DNA from 4 places in the Brevibacillus sp. DP1.3A genome. Region 2 is predicted to be linked to each of the others. Evidence: riboswitches for the same ligand, from Rfam matches in the RefSeq annotation. Region 2 holds a riboswitch; each other region holds the start of a gene.
What was found. Region 2 has a riboswitch for cyclic di-GMP ahead of HP399_RS02190 (methyl-accepting chemotaxis protein). Riboswitches for the same ligand answer to the same signal wherever they lie in the genome.
Positions count from the first base shown of each region.

Region 1: it holds a riboswitch for cyclic di-GMP, as region 2 does, so the genes downstream of both, HP399_RS08995 (benzaldehyde dehydrogenase) here and HP399_RS02190 (methyl-accepting chemotaxis protein) in region 2, are expected to answer to the same signal.
Region 3: it holds a riboswitch for cyclic di-GMP, as region 2 does, so the genes downstream of both, HP399_RS03610 (DUF5317 family protein) here and HP399_RS02190 (methyl-accepting chemotaxis protein) in region 2, are expected to answer to the same signal.
Region 4: it holds a riboswitch for cyclic di-GMP, as region 2 does, so the genes downstream of both, HP399_RS25535 (GNAT family N-acetyltransferase) here and HP399_RS02190 (methyl-accepting chemotaxis protein) in region 2, are expected to answer to the same signal.

Region 1 is NZ_CP085876.1:1,947,156-1,951,709, reverse strand. It holds gene HP399_RS09005 (M14 family metallopeptidase) at 1-360, shown strand, start outside; gene HP399_RS09000 (methyl-accepting chemotaxis protein) at 402-1,283, opposite strand; gene HP399_RS08995 (benzaldehyde dehydrogenase) at 1,314-2,771, opposite strand; cyclic di-GMP riboswitch class I at 2,856-2,941, opposite strand; gene HP399_RS08990 (methyl-accepting chemotaxis protein) at 3,119-4,063, opposite strand; gene HP399_RS08985 (hypothetical protein) at 4,088-4,554, opposite strand, start outside.
Region 2 is NZ_CP085876.1:397,554-402,107, reverse strand. It holds gene HP399_RS02195 (transporter substrate-binding domain-containing protein) at 1-366, opposite strand, end outside; gene HP399_RS02190 (methyl-accepting chemotaxis protein) at 483-2,456, opposite strand; cyclic di-GMP riboswitch class I at 2,529-2,629, opposite strand; gene HP399_RS02185 (formate--tetrahydrofolate ligase) at 2,768-4,396, opposite strand; gene HP399_RS02180 (FAD-binding oxidoreductase) at 4,544-4,554, opposite strand, start outside.
Region 3 is NZ_CP085876.1:714,066-718,619, forward strand. It holds gene argF (ornithine carbamoyltransferase) at 1-756, shown strand, start outside; cyclic di-GMP riboswitch class II at 849-930, shown strand; gene HP399_RS03610 (DUF5317 family protein) at 1,187-1,738, shown strand; gene HP399_RS03615 (HD-GYP domain-containing protein) at 1,722-3,059, shown strand; gene HP399_RS03620 (histidine phosphatase family protein) at 3,088-3,627, opposite strand; gene HP399_RS03625 (argininosuccinate synthase) at 3,904-4,554, shown strand, end outside.
Region 4 is NZ_CP085876.1:5,563,538-5,568,091, forward strand. It holds gene HP399_RS25525 (Crp/Fnr family transcriptional regulator) at 1-396, shown strand, start outside; gene HP399_RS25530 (peroxiredoxin-like family protein) at 481-1,143, shown strand; cyclic di-GMP riboswitch class I at 1,317-1,400, shown strand; gene HP399_RS25535 (GNAT family N-acetyltransferase) at 1,591-2,145, shown strand; gene HP399_RS25540 (methyl-accepting chemotaxis protein) at 2,138-3,628, shown strand; gene HP399_RS25545 (alpha/beta hydrolase) at 3,750-4,554, shown strand, end outside.

The sequences.
Region 1 (4,554 bases), 1.5 Mb from region 2:
GAATTGCTCGGTGTTTCGGTAAGCAAGCTATCAAAAGAAACGACCATAGCGGTAGAAAGCTACACCATTTTGGAAAACAAGGTGAATACGATTTACGAGAATGGGCATTTCACCAACCAAGTGACTGCAAATGTAACCGAAACAACGAAAACCTTTCCTGCGGGTAGCTACGTGTTCAGCATGGCCCAGCCAAACGCCAACTTCATAGCATTGGCCTTGGAACCGGAATCAGTAGACAGCTACGTCACCTTTAACTTCTTGCCGGTTGAAAAGGGCGATGAAGTCCCAGTGTATCGCTATATGCTGGAGCAATCGCTACCCACCACACAAAAGAACGAAAGGAAAAATTCCCCTCTCTAAAGTTAGACTCCTGAGAGGGGAATTTTGTTACATGTATGGGCTTACTTTATTTCAAACACTTCTTGGGAAAGCCCTGCCAGCTTTTGCGTATTGTCGCTCACTTCGACCATCGTCGCAGAAATTTCCTCCGTAGCAGCTGCCTGACTCTCCATGGTTTGATTAATCAATGCAATCGAATTTTGCAGCAGGGTTATCAAATCCCGGATGGAATCTGTGGTTTGCTTGATTTTGTCTGCATTCGCCCGTGAATCCGTTGCCATATTGCGAACCTCATTCGCAACGACAGCGAATCCACGCCCAGCATCTCCTACCCGCGCAGCCTCAATACTCGCATTCAGTCCCAAAATGTTACTTTGATCAGCGATTTTTTTCACGGCGAGAGTAATTTGCTCGATCTCAGTCGTACTTTGGCTCACATCGTTGGCTTCCTCTGAGATTGCCTTCATTTGCTCGTTCAAATTCCCGATCTGCATGGCCATCTCTTGTGTGGTGGCACTGACCTGCTCGACGACACTCGAGAGGTTTGCGGCAATTTCATATAGCTCATTGGCTCTCTCCATACTGGATCCAATGCCGACACCGCCGATTACTTTTCCCGTATGATCATGCAGGGGGATCGCCCGTGCGACGAGAGGAAAACCAAATAATTCTTTGGGGACCATCATCGCCTGCTTGGTGTTTTTACGAATCGCGTTGGTGATCACATCTCCTTCTTGGAGTGGATCACCTGGCTTGACTTGCAGCGCAAATGTTTGGGCAGGCACATTACGCAATAACTTTTCCGTGTCGTAGACCCCAATGGTAATGTCATCGGTGAGTAAAACATTTAAATAAGGGGCAACCTTGATGAACGCCTCGAGCAGTTCTGCGTTTTTCCCCTTTTCGGAAGCTTCTGTTTCGTTCCATTCCACGTAACCGTTCATGACCCTCTTCACCTCTATATTTTGCTGGCATTAGTACGGAAATTGGCGCTTTTTGTGTTGAACCGAAATCCATTTCAGCGTAGTGAACTCTTCTAAACTCCATTGGCCATTCAAACGTCCCAACCCGGAGTGCTTTTCACCACCAAACGCCACGATTGGTTCGTCATTGATCGTTCCATCGTTGATGTGAATCATGCCGGTCTCCATTCGTTTGGCCATCTGGGCACCTCTCTCCAGATCGCGTGTATGAATCGCCCCGGACAATCCAAATGGGGTCTCGTTCGCCATGCGAATCGCTTCTTCCTCGGATGCAAACGACATGATGCAAACAGCCGGACCAAACAGCTCTTTGGATGCAATCGACATGTCTGTGGTCACTCCTGTCAAAACGATCGGCTCGACCACGTTGCCCTTTACTTCCCCTTTCAGTGCAGGAACGGCTCCTTCGCGTATCGCCTCATCGATCGTTGCCATCAGGTTGGTGACTTGCCGTTGATTGATGAGTGGACCGATTACCGTGTCAGGATCATTTGGGTCGCCTACCTTGAGTCCAGATACTTTTTCCACATACAGATCGAGGAATTTATCGTATACAGCTTGGTGAACCAGAACCCGGTTAGCCGACATGCAAATCTGACCTTGGTGAGTAAAGCGGCTGAATACCGCTGCATTGACGGCATACTGGAGATCCGCATCCTCCAAAACAATCAGTGCACTATTGCCGCCCAGCTCCAAAATCGCCTTTTTGAAATGCTTCGCTGCCACTTGCGCGATATGGCTTCCTACTTGGCTAGAGCCTGTAAACGAAAGGATGCGCGGAATCGGATGGGAGACAAAACCATCGCCAATTTCAGCAATATCCGTCACAACGACGTTGATCAAGCCTTTTGGCAGACCTACATCTTCAAAAATTTTCGCTATGAGAGTCCCACCCGTGATTGGCGTGTGCTCATGTGGTTTGAGGACGACGCCGTTGCCCGCGCCAAGAGCTGGCGCTACGGACTTCATCGACAGATAGAACGGGAAGTTGAACGGACTGATGACGCCGACAACTCCTGCGGGAATCCGATACAAGCGATTTTCTTTTCCGTCTACGGGAGAAGGAAGAATTTTTCCTTCCATGCGTACCGGGAACGTAGCCGCCTCGCGAATAATATCCTTCACAAGCCCGATTTCAAAAAATGCCTTCAATCGGGTTCCACCTAATTCACGAATGATAATCTGAATGATTTCTTCTTCATTCTCTTCGATATAGTGAACAGCACGCTCCAACATTCGGGATTTGGTATAGGCATTCACTTCATCCCACTCTTTTTTCGCGTCGGCTGCCGCTTTGTAAGCCGCATCGATATCCTCCAAATTTGCCATTTTGAATTCTGCAATGACTTCCCCGTTATAAGGGTTGATATCTTGCAATGTCTTTGCGCCAAGTCCGTCGCGCCACTCCCCATTGATGTACTGCTTGTCCAGTGTTTGAAGGATTGACATGCTTTAACCTCTCCCTTTTGTAAAGTAAATAGGCCCCTTCGCATGAAAGGAGCCGTAAAACTAAAACAGCAAAATACACTGCTAGTCGGCAACCCGGCTGCCATCGTAACGTGTACATTAGGCCCGTGGCTTTGCGTCCCCAATTTTCAATGGGTTTGCCCATTCATAGCGAATGCTGGTATGATTTTGTCGAAAAAAGGAAAGTTATGGAGAATCTTACTTTGATTATAGTACTCAATTCCTAATAGTCAAACAGAAAAATGTAAAATTTTAGTGAACCAAATTGAACAAATACCAAAAAGTCCGCATCTCTTGGGATACGGACTCCTGATTCTTCTTCCTTATGATCACAATATCTTTTTGACATCCTTTACGCTCGTCGCGAGCATTTGCTCTACCGCGTTTGCGTCCCTCACATGCTTGGTCAAGCCTTCATTCAGCTCTTCCAGCAAGCCCTTCGCATCACTTACCTGTTGGGACACATCGTCAGCAAATCGCTTTTGGTGCGCGATGATTTCCATCACACCTGACACTTCGACGTTCAGTGCCTGGAAAGCGTTCACGATCTGATCCGTCTTCTCCGCAGCATCCTTGCTGATAGAAAGTCCATTTTTGATCGCACTGCTGCTTTTTTCACTGTTGGACAACGCTTCTTTTGTTTCTTCCTGAATCTTGCCGATCAATTCTGCAATTGTCTTGGTCGAGTTCGCTGTCATCTCGGCCAGCTTCCGTACTTCATCCGCTACTACAGCAAAGCCTCGGCCTTGTTCACCCGCACGTGCCGCTTCTATCGCTGCATTCAAAGCGAGAAGGTTGGTCTGATTGGCAATGTCGCTGATCACCTTGACGATGCTCGTAATTTCCGAAGAGCGCTCTTCCAAGCGGCTCATGGACTTGGACGTATGGACCGATTCTTTGTCGAGCAGGCTCATGACTTCCACAACGTCCGTCATCGCCTTCTTACCTTCATCTGCACGCGCTACCGATTGTTTACAGATGTCCGTCAAGCGCTCTCCTCGATCCGACAGTTGACTCGCAGATTCATCATCCCGCTCGTTAATGACCTGGATATTATCTACGACACGCTTCATCCTCGTCACCAATCGCACCGTTTGCTCGGATTCGGCGTTCATCGCTTGGTTCGACGTGAGAATCGCACCCATCTGTTCGTAAATACCGCGAAGCTCATGTTTCCAAGCGTCTTGCTGTCCTGCCATTGTGGTTGTGGGAGTTGCCACTGTCGTCGCTGCTGTCTCTTTTTCTGCTAGGCCTTTGTCTTTTTTCCAAAACATCCGCTTCTCTCTCCTTTGTACCCATCAATTGTCACCTCGGCGGCTATATACGCGGGACTCGATTATTCCCGGATGTTGGTTCGCCAAGCTCAGCAAGTTTTCCAAGAAATAATAGTGACCCTCCAAGAGCTCCACGTCTTTACGCTCAAAATGCTTCGCCTGCAAATACTGCTGCATTTCCAAAGCATAGCGCTCCAGTTTATCGTGAAAATCGTTGGCACGAAGCATTTGCTCCACTTCTGGATATTCTGTTTTCAGGCGACTCAGCTCGCTATATACACGCCCACCCTCCAGAATCATCTGGTAGGCCGTACGCTCAAGCGTAGCTGTCGTAGCTGCCTCCTGCTCCTCACGCTCCTCGCGCAAAGCTGCCAAGTACGTGATAAAATGGTAGACAGTTAAAAACAATGGTCCTAAAAATAGAATGATCCCTGCTTTGTACACATGCTGATTGGACAAATTGCTGATGAGCAGGAACAAGTGAAACAAGA
Region 2 (4,554 bases):
GAATTTATTTGCCAAGAGATCGTCCATCAGTTTCGGCCAAGACGTTTGGACAAAACGCGCCTCTACTCCCAGGCTTTTTGCGAATTCTTTCATCGCGTCGATATCGTAACCTTCGAATTCGTTTGTTTTTGGATTCAAATATGTAAACGGTTTGTAGTCACCTGGAGTACCTACGAGGATGTAGCCTCTCGCAATGATTTCGTCCAAACGAGACTCAAACTTCTTCGCTTGCGGTTTTTTAGCAGCTTCAGCAGCTACGGTTGGGACAGGCTTAACCGCAGTTGCGGCAAAAGCACCTGTTCCTGAAGTCATGAGCATAGTTGCAGCGAGTGTGCTCGCCAAGATTGTTTTTGTAAATTTTTTCATCTGGTTTCTCCTCCTGTTAAACGGTAATGAATTTAGTGATCAGAAACAAACTCCATCATCCTTAATGGCATCCCCCCTTTCAAAGAAAGAGGACTTACAACCTGTTGAGCTGCCTCCTACACAGTAAACCTGCCGATTCCTTGCTGTAATTCTTCTGCCACTGCGTTCAAACGCTCGACAGACTGGCCAATTTCCTGGATGGCTTGAAGCTGCTCTTCGGTTGCCTTTGCCACCGTTTGCGCGTCGAGTGAAGCATGTTTCGCAATGTTATGCATTTCATCTACAGAAGCACTCACCTGTTGGGAGCCTGCTGACATTTGTTCAGATGCTGCGGATACTTCCAAAATGTGCGCGGCAACGTTACGGGAAGATTCCAAAATATGCCCGAAGATTTCACGAACCTCTTCAACCAGTTGGATACCATGCTGTGCGTTTTGGTTGCCCGCGGTCATGACCTCTACCGCGTGACGAGTATCCTGTTGGATTTCCCCGATCAGCATTGCGATTTTGGATGCGGATTCTTCGGATTGGTTCGCCAGCTTTTTCACCTCTCCGGCAACGACAGCAAACCCACGTCCATGCTCGCCGGCACGTGCTGCCTCAATCGAAGCGTTCAAGGCAAGCAGATTGATTTGCGAGGTCAACTGACTGATCGTATCGAGAATGCCTTCGATTTCTTTGGAACGATTGTTGAGCTGCTCGATGGCTACTGTCGCCTTCGATGTTCCCTCGCCAATGCTTCCCATCTGGAGAACTGCCTGCTCTACCACAGCAGTTCCTTGTTCTGCCTGCTCTGTTGCTATCTGGGCAGCCTCTGAAACATATGCAGACGTCTCCGCGATTTTCACGATGCCTGCTGCCATGTCATTCATAGACAACGCGACATCCTGCGAACTGGTGGCTTGCGCCTCTGCTCCCTCAGAAATCTGTGCAATAGACAAACCGATTTGGTTGATGTTTTCCGTCGCTTGTTTAATGCCTTCGGATACTTCCTGACTAAACTGCTGTACTTGATCAGATGACAGAGATACGTCTTCGATCAAATTTTTCAAGTGCGATACGGTCTGGTTAAAGTCACGGGACAGAACGGCAATCTCGTCTTTTCCATCAACCGTTACGGTCTCTCTCAAGTTCCCCTGCGCCACTACATTTACTGCGTGATTCAGACGCTCAATTGGTTTCACCATGCGTACAGCTAAGAAATAAACGAGGACAACCCCAATTGCCAACACGATGAGGGAAATAACCATCAATCGGACTGACAGTTGATCGACAGGCGCATGCAGCTCCGCTACAGGTGCAGTGATGTATACGCCCCAGTTCAAACTGGTAGGAGAATAGGAAGCAAATCGCTCTGTATTCTCGTATATATATTGGGCGATTCCATGATTCCCTTGCTTGATATCTTCGAAAGCAGTCTGAAGCTCAAGAATCCCCAAGTCGAGAATCGATTCCTTCAGAATGTACTCGCTATTCGGATGATAAATAAATGTTCCTGTTTTGCTTACTAAAAAGGCGTAGCCAAATTCTCCAAATTTCTCCTCGGACACCTTTTTTTGGATTTCATTGATAGGAATAGTAGAACCGATATAACCGTATTGACGATTGTCCTTCATCAATGGAACGACAAGGGTCACGATGTTATTCCCTGTCCGCTTCGAAATGACTGGCTCGGAGACAACAACCTTCCCTTCCCCTTTACTAGCTTCCTTAATATGCGGACGATCCGAGATGTCGGTCACTTCTCCCATGAAATTGATCACTTTCTTACCACTTAAGTCATGCGAAAAGAAGAACGTCTCAAACTCGGGGTTTTTCTTTTGGGCTTCTTGAATGAGTTTCAGGTCGAATTCGACATTTTGATCAGCCGACATCAACCCTCCGATCGTACTTACAATCTCAATTTTTTCTTGAAAGAAACCATCGATACGAATCGAGAGATTGCTAGCTGACAACTCAGCTTCTTTGTCCAGACTGTCTGCTAAAAGATTGGAAGCACTCCAATAGCTTGCACCGCAAACCGTACCCAAACTAATAACCAACAGCAGGCACAAAACGATAATTAGCTTATTCTTCAAACTATTTTTCATACCGAATCACTTCTCCCTTCTCTTTTTTCAACAAAAAAAAGACTGCCCACCGACAGTCCATCATGACTACGGTATGGCAACCCGGCTGTCCTAGCTGCGAAAGTCATTTGACTTCCGTCCTTAGACCCGTGGCTTTGCGTCCCTGCCTTTCAGCAGGTTTGCCTTTGTCATTCCTTGTTGTTTTTTCAATTAAGGTCCATATTTTTTTAATCTCACCTTTCATTTCCCATAACTTTCCGCCAATAAACCTCGAAATGGAAAAAAAGCTGACAACCTTTTACAGTTGTCAGCTTTTTGTCAAACTTTTTTGATTAGCTTAATCCGATCACTTGCCCATCCTCGTCTACATATAACGATTCCGCAGCCGGCTTTTTCGGGAGGCCTGGCATCGTAACCAAGCTTCCGGTCAGTGCGACGATAAAACCAGCTCCTGCTGATATGCGCACTTCGCTCACTTGAATCGTGAAGTCAACAGGTGCCCCCAACAGATCAGCGCGATCCGTAAAGGAGTACGGTGTTTTCGCCATGCACACAGGCAGATGGGACATGCCCATTTCTTCTACCTTTTGCATCGTTTTCAATGCAAGCGGCGAAAAGACAACCCCTGATCCACGGTATACTTCTTTCACGACTGTCTCAATCTTGTCTTTTATGCTGAGGTCTTCTTCATACAAGAATCGGAAGGATGAAGGACGCTCTGCTGCACGGGTCACTTTTTCTGCCAGCTCAACACCGCCTGCTCCTCCTTCTGCCCATACTTTGGACAGCGCCGCTTCGGCTCCGGCCGCTTGACACAGCGCAATTACAGCATCGACCTCTGCTTGGGTATCCGTCGCAAAATGATTGATGGCCACCACTGCTGGCACACCGAACTTCTGCAGGTTTTCCAGATGGCGCTTGACGTTTTCGAAGCCTTTTTCCAGAGCAGACAAATTCTCCACTGCGAGGTCAGGTACTTTTACCCCGCCGTTGTATTTCAACGAACGAACCGTAATGACCACGACAGCAGCCGATGGAGTCAGGCCTGCTTTTCTACACTTGATGTCAAAAAACTTCTCTGCTCCCAGATCCGCACCAAAGCCCGCCTCTGTTACGACGTAATCCGCCAGTTTCAAGGCCGTCTTGGTTCCAATCACGCTGCTGCACCCATGCGCGATATTGGCAAAAGGCCCGCCGTGAATAATGACCGGAGTTCCCTCGATTGTCTGTACGAGATTGGGCTTGATCGCTTCCTTCAAGAGAACGCACATCGCATCGACCGCGTTGATTTCTTCTGCCCGTACTGGCTGATCATCAAAATCGTAGCCAATAATGATATGGTTCAACCGCTCGCGCAAGTCTGTTAGATTCTCACTCAAGCATAAAATCGCCATGATTTCCGACGCGGTCGTAATCATGAAGCCATCCTCACGCGTCATTCCATTGCCGTCACCCAGACCAACAACGATGTTACGCAGTGCGCGGTCGTTCATGTCCATTGCCCGTTTCCAGACGATTTTCTTTGGATTGAGCCCACGCGAATTGCCATGGAAAATATGATTGTCGATCATCGCTGCCAACAAGTTATGAGCAGCTGTAATCGCATGAATGTCCCCTGTAAAATGCAGGTTAATTTCATCAGCCGGGAGAATTTGTGCTTGGCCACTTCCGGTTGCGCCTCCTTTGATCCCCATGCAAGGACCCAAGGACGGCTCGCGAAGCGCTGCAATTGTTTTCTTCCCGAGATAATTTAATGCTTGTGACAGACCAATCGTCGTAAGCGTCTTGCCTGCTCCCGCCGGGTTAGGGTTCATCGCTGTAACAAGAATCAGTTTGCCATCAGGGCGATCCTTCACTTGCTCCCATAGCTCATCTGATAGTTTGGCCTTATACTTTCCGTATAGCTCCAAATGCTGTTCTTCGATACCTGCAATCTTGGCAATTTCAACAATAGACTTCATGCTTGCCTCCCTGCCACACCAGAATGTAATGCACCAGTTACCAATCTTCTACATTCTGCATTTTTCCTTTTTCTCCTCTCCTCTTCGACACATTACGCAAAAGAAAAAGCCCACATTCTGACAAACGTTCAGAATGCAGGCTCTCTGTTATTTCTCGA
Region 3 (4,554 bases), 320 kb from region 2:
ACGCGCGTCTCCTTTGAAGTAGGGATGCATCAGTTGGGCGGCTTGGGGATGTTCATGAGCGGAAAAGAGCTACAGCTCGGACGCGGGGAGCCGATCAGCGACACAGCGAAAGTTCTCTCTCGGTACGTGGATGCCATCATGATTCGCACCTTTTCCCACTCTTATGTAGAAGAGCTTGCCGAGCACGCGTCGATCCCCATTATCAATGGCTTGACCGATCTGTACCATCCGTGTCAGGCGTTGGCTGATCTGCTTACGATCTGGGAGCATAAAGGCAAGCTGAAAGGAGTCAAGCTCGCCTATGTAGGAGACGGTAACAACGTGGCGAATTCACTGGTGCTGGGCGCAGCTCTGCTAGGTCTGGATGTGCGGGTGGCGACTCCGGCAGGCTACGAAATGGATGCAGCAATTGTCGCAAAGGCTACAGAATACGCGAAACAAAGTGGTGGAAACATGATGGTGACCACCGATCCAACAGAGGCTGTCATGGGGGCAGATGCTGTATACACGGACGTTTGGACTAGTATGGGTTTTGAAGAAGAAAATGAGGTGCGATTGAAAGCATTTGCCGACTATCAAGTGAACGAAAAATTGGTAGCAGCGGCAGATCGTGATTATCTCTTCTTGCACTGCTTGCCAGCACATCGTGGGGAAGAAGTGACAACCGGGGTCATCGACGGATCGCGCTCTGTCATTTTTGATCAGGCTGAAAATAGATTGCACGCACAAAAGGCGATATTGGCGGCGCTGGTGTGAACATAGTTCTAGTTAAATAGAACTAGCTGTAATTAAATCGAATAGACTATGAATCTATGATTGCCGAATTTTGTCACTTATGTGTAAAATAAAGGTAGGAAAGAAGCGAAGAAGTACGGACTGTATCTGGTCGCTTGGTCCGTATGGAGCCAGTAGCGAATCCAACCTTTTCCATAATGGAAAAGGAAAGAGGAGCAGGGGCTGTACTTGGTCGCTTGGCCTCTGCATCACGGACAGTAGCGAAGCCAGCTTTCTCCACTATGCCTGAAGGGGGGAAAAGAAAATGAAAAAATGGTTCGCGGCAATTATGATGGTGGTTGCAATCGTAGCAGCTACTTCTGCAAACTTCCATATTGGATAATAAGCGTATTGGAGAAACAAACACCGCTTGGCTGAGTGGTGTTTTTTCTTCAAGCTTGGAGGAAACAACATGCTATTGGATGTAATTGCCCTATCTTTTCTCGTAGCATTGCTGCGAGGGGGAAGAATCAAGGAATTTCCTAAATTCAATCAACTAAAACTTCTTATCGTTACCATATTGCTGCAGGCTTGTGCAGTCATCTTCCCTACGATCGGTGGCCTTTTCATATCGATCGCGTATGTGTTTATTTTGGCTTTCCTCGTTTTTAATCGAGAATTTGAAGATATGCGGATATTTTTAATCGGCTGGTTTCTGAATGCGATTGCAATTTGGTCTAACAATGGAAAAATGCCAATCGATTTAGTCCAAGCAGCAAAGCTTCCTTATGATTTAGAACCAGTTATAAATGGAACGAATTTCAAGCATAGTGTATTGACGGAAAGTTCAAATTTTCCATTTTTGACCGATGTCATCTACATGCCATCTATCATTCCTCGGATTATTAGCATCGGCGATATTTTTATTATGTTAGGAGCCTTTTTACTTGTTCAGCGATTGATGAATAAACCTATTTCATTACTACAACTTCGCGAAGGTAAAAGTTATGCGACAAAAAACTAATTACGCGGTTTGGATAAAGGGGATTGTTGTACAGGTTGGATTTGTCATTGCAGCAATCTATATTTTTTACACATCTTCATCTGAATGGACTGCTCGTGAGCATTGGGGGGTATTATCTACCTATACCCTCTTGACCATTTTCTCCTGTTTTGCTCCCGTGCGTATATCGAATACGATTTTAACAGTGAACAATGCTGTAATCTTTTCGGGTATTTTGTTGTACGGAGTATGGGTCGGAGTATGGGCTGCTGTTATTGAATCTTTAATCATTGCTTTCCTGGTAAGGTTTAATCCGCTAAAAGCTATCATTAATATTGGGCAATTGTTAATGACAATATGGACAGTAGCGTTTTTGAAGGATTGGATCGAGGGCTTCGGAACCATTTCTCCCATTATTAGCGATTTGTTTTTGGCTGGTGTGTATTGGTTTGTGAACCTGATTTTATGTGGATTGGGTATTTCCTATTTTCATCAAATGACTTGGGCGCGAACCGTAAAGATGATGGCAAAAGGCTTCACCTCGACTTACTTGCTGCTTTTAATTCTAGCCGGAGTAGGTTCACGGTTAGTAGAGTCATATGGCCCGCTAACACTAATTCCTATGATGATTGCGTTTATTACGATCAGCTACGTATTTCATCATTACTATGACAACCTTCAAAGGCTTCAGCAAAAAGTAGAAGAGGTCAAATCATTCAATCACAACTTCTTAACGACGATGGCTGCTTCCATTGACGCACGAGATCGATACACAAGTGGACATTCTCAGCGTGTAGCTTACTGGGGAAGAGAAATTGCGAGAGATATTGGTTTATCCGAAAGAAAAGTGGAGGATGTTTATATCGGGGGAATCCTGCACGACATTGGAAAAATCGGCATCGAAGACGAAATTCTCAATAAAAAAGGAAAGTTGACCCCGGAAGAGTACGACAAGATCAAGCAGCACACGGTCATTGGCTACGAAATTATTTTGCAAGCAGGGATGTTCAATGAATTGCTTCCTGCGATCCGCTCCCATCATGAGCGAATAGACGGAAGGGGATACCCGGATGGTTTAGCTGGGGATGAGATTCCGCTGATGGCGAGAATTTTAGCCATTTCAGACGCTTTCGATGCGATGGTCGCGGACAGGCCATATCGAAAAGGCTTGCCTGTGGAGGAAGCGCTTCAAGAAATCAGACGGGGCTCCGGTACCCAATTTGATCCGATATTGGCGGAGCATTTTATCAGAATCGTTCAGCGACTGCCATACGAAGAGTTGCAGAGCATTATCGGAATGGAGTCCATCCCACAAAAACAGTTACAGGAGGCAATCAGATAAGCTGCCCCTTGTAACTGTTTTTATTCGTTTACGACCATATGCGGACGAGCTCTTTGGTTTCTAAATGGCAGGTAAGCTTGAATACATCTGGATTGCTTAATTTCTCCCAATCGTGAAAGCCAAAGCGGTCATCAATTGATTTCATGAGTAAGGCCAGCAGGCATCCGTGGCTAATAAGCACGATTTCTTTATGCGCATCTGCCAAAATCTCAGTGAGCAATGAATTTACCCGGTTTATAGCAGTAAGACTGGATTCGCCCCCTTCGAATTCAAGCGACAGGTCATTGAACGTATCGCGCAGTCGTTCGAACCAATCTTCACGTGGTACTCCGCTAAGGACGCGCTCAACCAAACGCGTGTCTTCTTCAACCACGATTCCGAGTTCCTGTGCAAGTGGTTGGATGGTAGCAATCGCCCGATGATACGGACTCGAAATGATTCGATCAATGGGGGAACCTGCGAAGAAGGTGGCAAGCTCCCGAGCTTGTACTTCTCCCTTTTCCGTGAGCAGTGCTTCGGGTTCTTGGCCAGCAGCCTGACAATGACGTACCAAATAAATTGTTTTCATAATCCCTCCAACAGATATCTCCTATGGAATTCCTCCTTTCATTCATTCTCTACCTTGGATAAGTTTCCCTTTCAATCTCGCAACGTTTATGCATAAACAGATGATGAGTATGCATAAAAACAAGATACTCTTTATGCGAAAAATGTATAATTCCTCTGCATCTCCGTTTTTGTCTGTGAATTCACAAGAAATATACAAGAAAAATAGTTGTATTTTTATTAGTTCGTTTGTATAATTACTCGCATAAGAGAAACTTCGAAACGGGGAGAGAGAATGATGGCAAAAGATAAAATTGTGTTGGCCTATTCAGGCGGTTTAGATACATCGGTAGCAATTAAATGGTTGCAAGATACGTATAACTACGATGTCATTGCAGTTGCATTGGATGTAGGGGAAGGGAAAGATCTCGATTTCGTACAGAAAAAAGCATTGCAGGTTGGGGCATTGAAATCCATCGTAGTGGATGCAAAAGATGCATTCGCAGAGGAATTTGTATTGCCAGCTCTGAAGGCAAACGCGATGTACGAAGGGAAATATCCGCTAGTGTCTGCACTGTCGCGTTACCTGATTTCGCGCGTGCTGGTTGAAATCGCGGAAAAAGAAGGCGCGGTAGCTGTCGCACACGGTTGCACAGGAAAAGGAAACGACCAGGTACGTTTCGATGTTTCCTTTACAGCGCTGAACCCGGATATCAAAATCGTGGCACCGGTTCGTGAATGGGGCTGGACGCGTGACGAAGAGATCGAATATGCGCAAAAGAACAATATCCCGATCCCAATCGATCTGGACAATCCATACAGCATTGACCAAAACCTGTGGGGCAGAAGCTGCGAGTGCGGTGTTCTGGAAGATCCATGGGCAGCTCCTCCAGAAGGTGCATACGATCTGACGAAGTCGATCACAGATGCACCAGAAGAGGCAGAAGAA
Region 4 (4,554 bases), 1.4 Mb from region 2:
ATAGAAACCATCGAAGACTGCCTCATTTGTAAAATGAGCAAAGCAAAATTTGAGAGCTACATAATCGAACACCCGCAACTGATGATGAAGATCATGAGGCTCATTAGCGATAGAATGGTTTCGATCAGCCAAGCAGCCGAAAATCTTGCCCTTCTCCCTTTACAAGATCGCATTATTTCCACGTTAGTAAGGCTTGCCGACCAATTTGGCAATCCTAACAGTTCTGCGTTTCTACAAATTGAGTTACCTCTTTCCCATCAAGAGCTCGCCCATTTTGTCGGGGCATCCAGGGAAGCTGTGACGGTAGCATTACGTGCTTTAGCAAGAGAAGAACTAATTCAAACAGGCTTTAAAACCATTTCCATTCATCGGGACAACATTTTAAAGAAGATGTAATCCAGTTTACATCTTTCCCTCTAAAAGAAAGATATCGTAAAGCTATGGCTTCTACTATTCTTTCGAAAAAGAGGGGAACGACATATGGATAAACCACATTTTCAGAGCCTGCGCGAAGAGCTAGATTATACAACCATTCAAATAGCAGACTTCCTCACTCGTGAAGTAACAGATTCATTTACAAGATCAATCGAGGAGCTGAGGATCTCTGGACAGGCAAAGGGCTTACCGATTGGTTCGATGGCGCCTGATTTCACATTGAACGATCACACTGGCAAGACCATTACCTTGTCGGAAGAAATCGTAAAAGGTCCCATCGTCCTCACGTTTTTCCGTGGATCATGGTGCCCCTACTGCAATTTGGAACTGCAAGCATACCAAAAACAGATCGATACGATAACCTCTCTGGGTGCCCAATTGTTTGCCATTAGCCCACAATCTCCTGCACACTCTCTTACTATGCAAGAGAAAAACGGACTGAGCTTTCCCGTGTTATGCGATACCAATAACCAGGTAGCAGAAAAATATAAACTCAGATTCAGACTGCCTGATTCTTTACAGGATACCTACCGATCATTGGATATTGATCTCAAGCATTTTAATAGTGACGATTCTTGGACGCTCCCCATTCCTGCTACTTATATCCTCGACAACCAGAGCGTAATCCGGTTAGCATGCTTAGATCCAGATTACAAAAAGCGAATGGAGCCAACCGAAGTTTTAGACATTCTGCGTAACCTAACCTAACGCCTATATAACGAAGAACCAGTTGATACCACAACTGGTTTTTTGTACGTCTAAGCTTTATAAACAATTAGTTTCTTTTCCCTACCAAAACTTGACAAAGATATATCTTTTGGCTTATATTTTGCATGATTATATCTAGCAAAATTCGACACATTTTTACAAGTTTTGCTAAAAAATGCAAAAGGCAAAGTCATCGAAAGGTGGCGACGCAAAACCACGGGTCTACAGTCTTTGACCATGATAGCCGGGTTGCCATCATCTTGAGACCATTTTTTTGATGTTGGTAGCTTCGGTTGTTCCATTTCGATGGAACGGCCTTTTTTTGTGTTTCGTTTTTTGAAAGGAGGATGAAAGCACTTTCATTTTCGTAACGGATGGAAAAACATAACTTTTGAGACGTCAAACATACACAACACGGTAATCAGAAAATGATGGAGTGGACAAGTTATGTACAAACAAGTAGAAACCGTACAAGAGTTAGCAAAATTTCATGAAATCAAAGAAACAGTATGGACAAGCATGGGCTTCGAGATGGAGTACGCGAAAGAAGGCTCCGCACAATTCCTCTTAATTGCCGAAGACGGTGAAGCAGGTGGAACATTTGAAATGACGCCCTTTTCCAAATCAAATGCTTATATGAAAGCACTTTTTCAGGATGTTGTTACAGAAGATATGAAAGTAATGGAGGTAGACAGTCTTGCTGTTTTGCCGAAATACCGTGGACAACTAGGGCAAAAAGGAATTTGCTTGATGATAGATTACGCTGAAAAGCATGATTATACCCACGCAATTGGGGTAGCAGATCCGACTTTTTTTTCGTTCATTAACAAGAAGTATCAAGTAAAAGCGACTCAAACCAAAGATATCGTCTTTTACAAAGGGGCCGATGCCATTCCGACCCTGTTTCATCTAAAAGATGTCTATGACAATAAGCACGATCCGAAATATTCCTGGTACAATTCGTCGTCATCCAACCAAGTAAAAGTCGAGGTAGGTGGGTAACATGGATAACATTGATAACATTGATCTATTGAGAAGAAGAAACAATTGGGTCGTAATCGTATTCGCAAGTATTATTACGGTTGTTCAGGTCTTAAACCTTTTTCTAGGCGTATCGTACACATTCGTTTTCACGATACTGGGTATTTTGTATGGCGTGCTGGCACCTTTTACTTACATCTCCAATCGCCCGAGCTTCCGTGAAAAAGCAGCGCCCTTCATGAAGTTTTTCAACTTCGCCGTAATCGGGATCTTCATGTTCATCGTAGTTGGACTAGACCCGCATATGATCAATATCATGACCATTATGTTCTTTGTAGCAGTCATGGGGATTTATCAAGACCGACTCATCAATATTTTGACGATTGTATCGACATTGGGTATTGTCTCTTACTACTTCCTGACACAGAGAGAAACGATTTTCCATTCGACTAACAATCTTGATCTGATGTACTTCCTGCTTACCTTCTGCTTCGTCTCTGTCACGAGCATGATGCATGCTGTATTCAATAACAAGCTGCAAGAGGAAAGTGAGCAACAAAAGCAAGAAGCGATTGCCTCGAAGGAATCGTTGCAACGTGTTCTGGATCAAATCAATGAATCACTCACCTCTATGCAAGACTATCAAGAGAATTTGAACCAGGTGACGGACGGCGTGAATGTTCGCGCAGTCGAAACCGTCGCTTCCCTGCAAGACATTATGGAGTCCTTTACGGTCCAGACCAGCAACACGGACGAGCTGCGTCGGGAAATGAGCTCGACGAATCTGCAAGTTGAGGATATGACTCGCTCTGTTACAGAGATGCATGAGTACGTAGAATCGACCAAAGAAGCCACTAGCGAGAGCGGCAAACGCATTGGCAACATCGGCAATGACTTTGAACGATTCATCACGGACATCCAAGGTACGAACCAACTGATTCAAGAGCTCAATAAAGAAACCGAATCGATTGGGAAAATCATTCAAACCATTTCCGAGATTTCTGCACAAACCAATCTGTTGGCACTCAATGCCACGATTGAAGCGTCTCGCGCAGGCGAACACGGCCGAGGATTTGCTGTCGTAGCAGATGAAGTACGCAAGCTGGCTGAATCCTCCAAGCTATCCTCTGAGTCGATCTCGAGCCTGCTGATGACCATTCGCAAAAAAATGAAGCTGGTATCGGATATGATTTCCGAGTCACAGACTTCTTTTGAGAAAAATAGCGAGGGCATCCTCGAAGTGCAAGAAATGTTCACCAATGTAGACAACTACATGCAAAACTTTGCGGATAAAACGAAAAACCTGCAAGAGTTCATCATCCATGTTCACAGCATGATTCAGGAAGTCGGCGCAAAAGTAGAAGTCAACGCAGATATTACCGACAAGAACAAAGAGAGCCTGGAAGAAGTGCTTGTTCTCGTTTCTGAGCAAAAAGACGAAGTCGTTAAGGTTTCTGGCGGCTTTGAAAAAATCGAACAACAGATGCGTGGTCTCCATATGTAACCTTCCTGCAACCGCCTTTCACGGGCGGTTGTTTTCTTTTCTCATTTTGTAACTGAACAGATATATAATGTAAATATTCTGATATTTATGTTCTTTTACAATGAAAGGAGGCACATCATTGATGGATGCACGAATCGAAACAAAAACGATTCAAACAGATCGATTGCTTGTTTCCTACCTGACAGCAGGCGTACCGGAAGGAGAACCGCTTCTCCTCATTCACGGCAATGCATCAGCCAACTTGTTCTGGGATGATACCATTGCGGCTCTATGTGACCAGTACCGTGTGTATGCACCTGATATGCGTGGCTATGGAGCAAGTGAAGCATTGCCTATCGATGCAACACGCGGTTTGCGAGACTGGTCGGATGACCTTCATTCGTTTATTCGGGCATTGGACTTGCCAACACCTATCCATCTTGCCGGCTGGTCTTTGGGTGGAGGGATCGTGATGCAGTTTGCCATCGATCACCCGCAGGAAGTCCGCTCCCTGATTCTAATCGCCCCCATGTCCCCTTACGGCTTTGGTGGAACCAAGGATATAGCTGGCACCCCCTGCTACAGCAGCTTTTCAGGCTCGGGTGGAGGAGCCGTCAACTCCGAGCTGGTTAAAAGGATAGCAGCCAAAGATATGAGTAATGAATCTCCCTCCAGTCCTCGCAATGTCATGAATCAACTTTATTTCAAGCCCCCGTTCCAAGTCGACCCAGAGCAGGAAGACCGTTATGTGAGCGCGATACTCTCTACGAGAACGGGAGAAGACTTTTACCCTGGTGCTTTTGAATACGTAAACGATTGGCCCGGTGTTGCTCCTGGGGCGACAGGGATTACGAATGCGATTTCTCCCAAATACGTAAATTTGTCCGGTATTGTCCAGATTGAGCCGAAGTGTCCGATTTTATGGATTCGCGGTGCGGATGATGCCA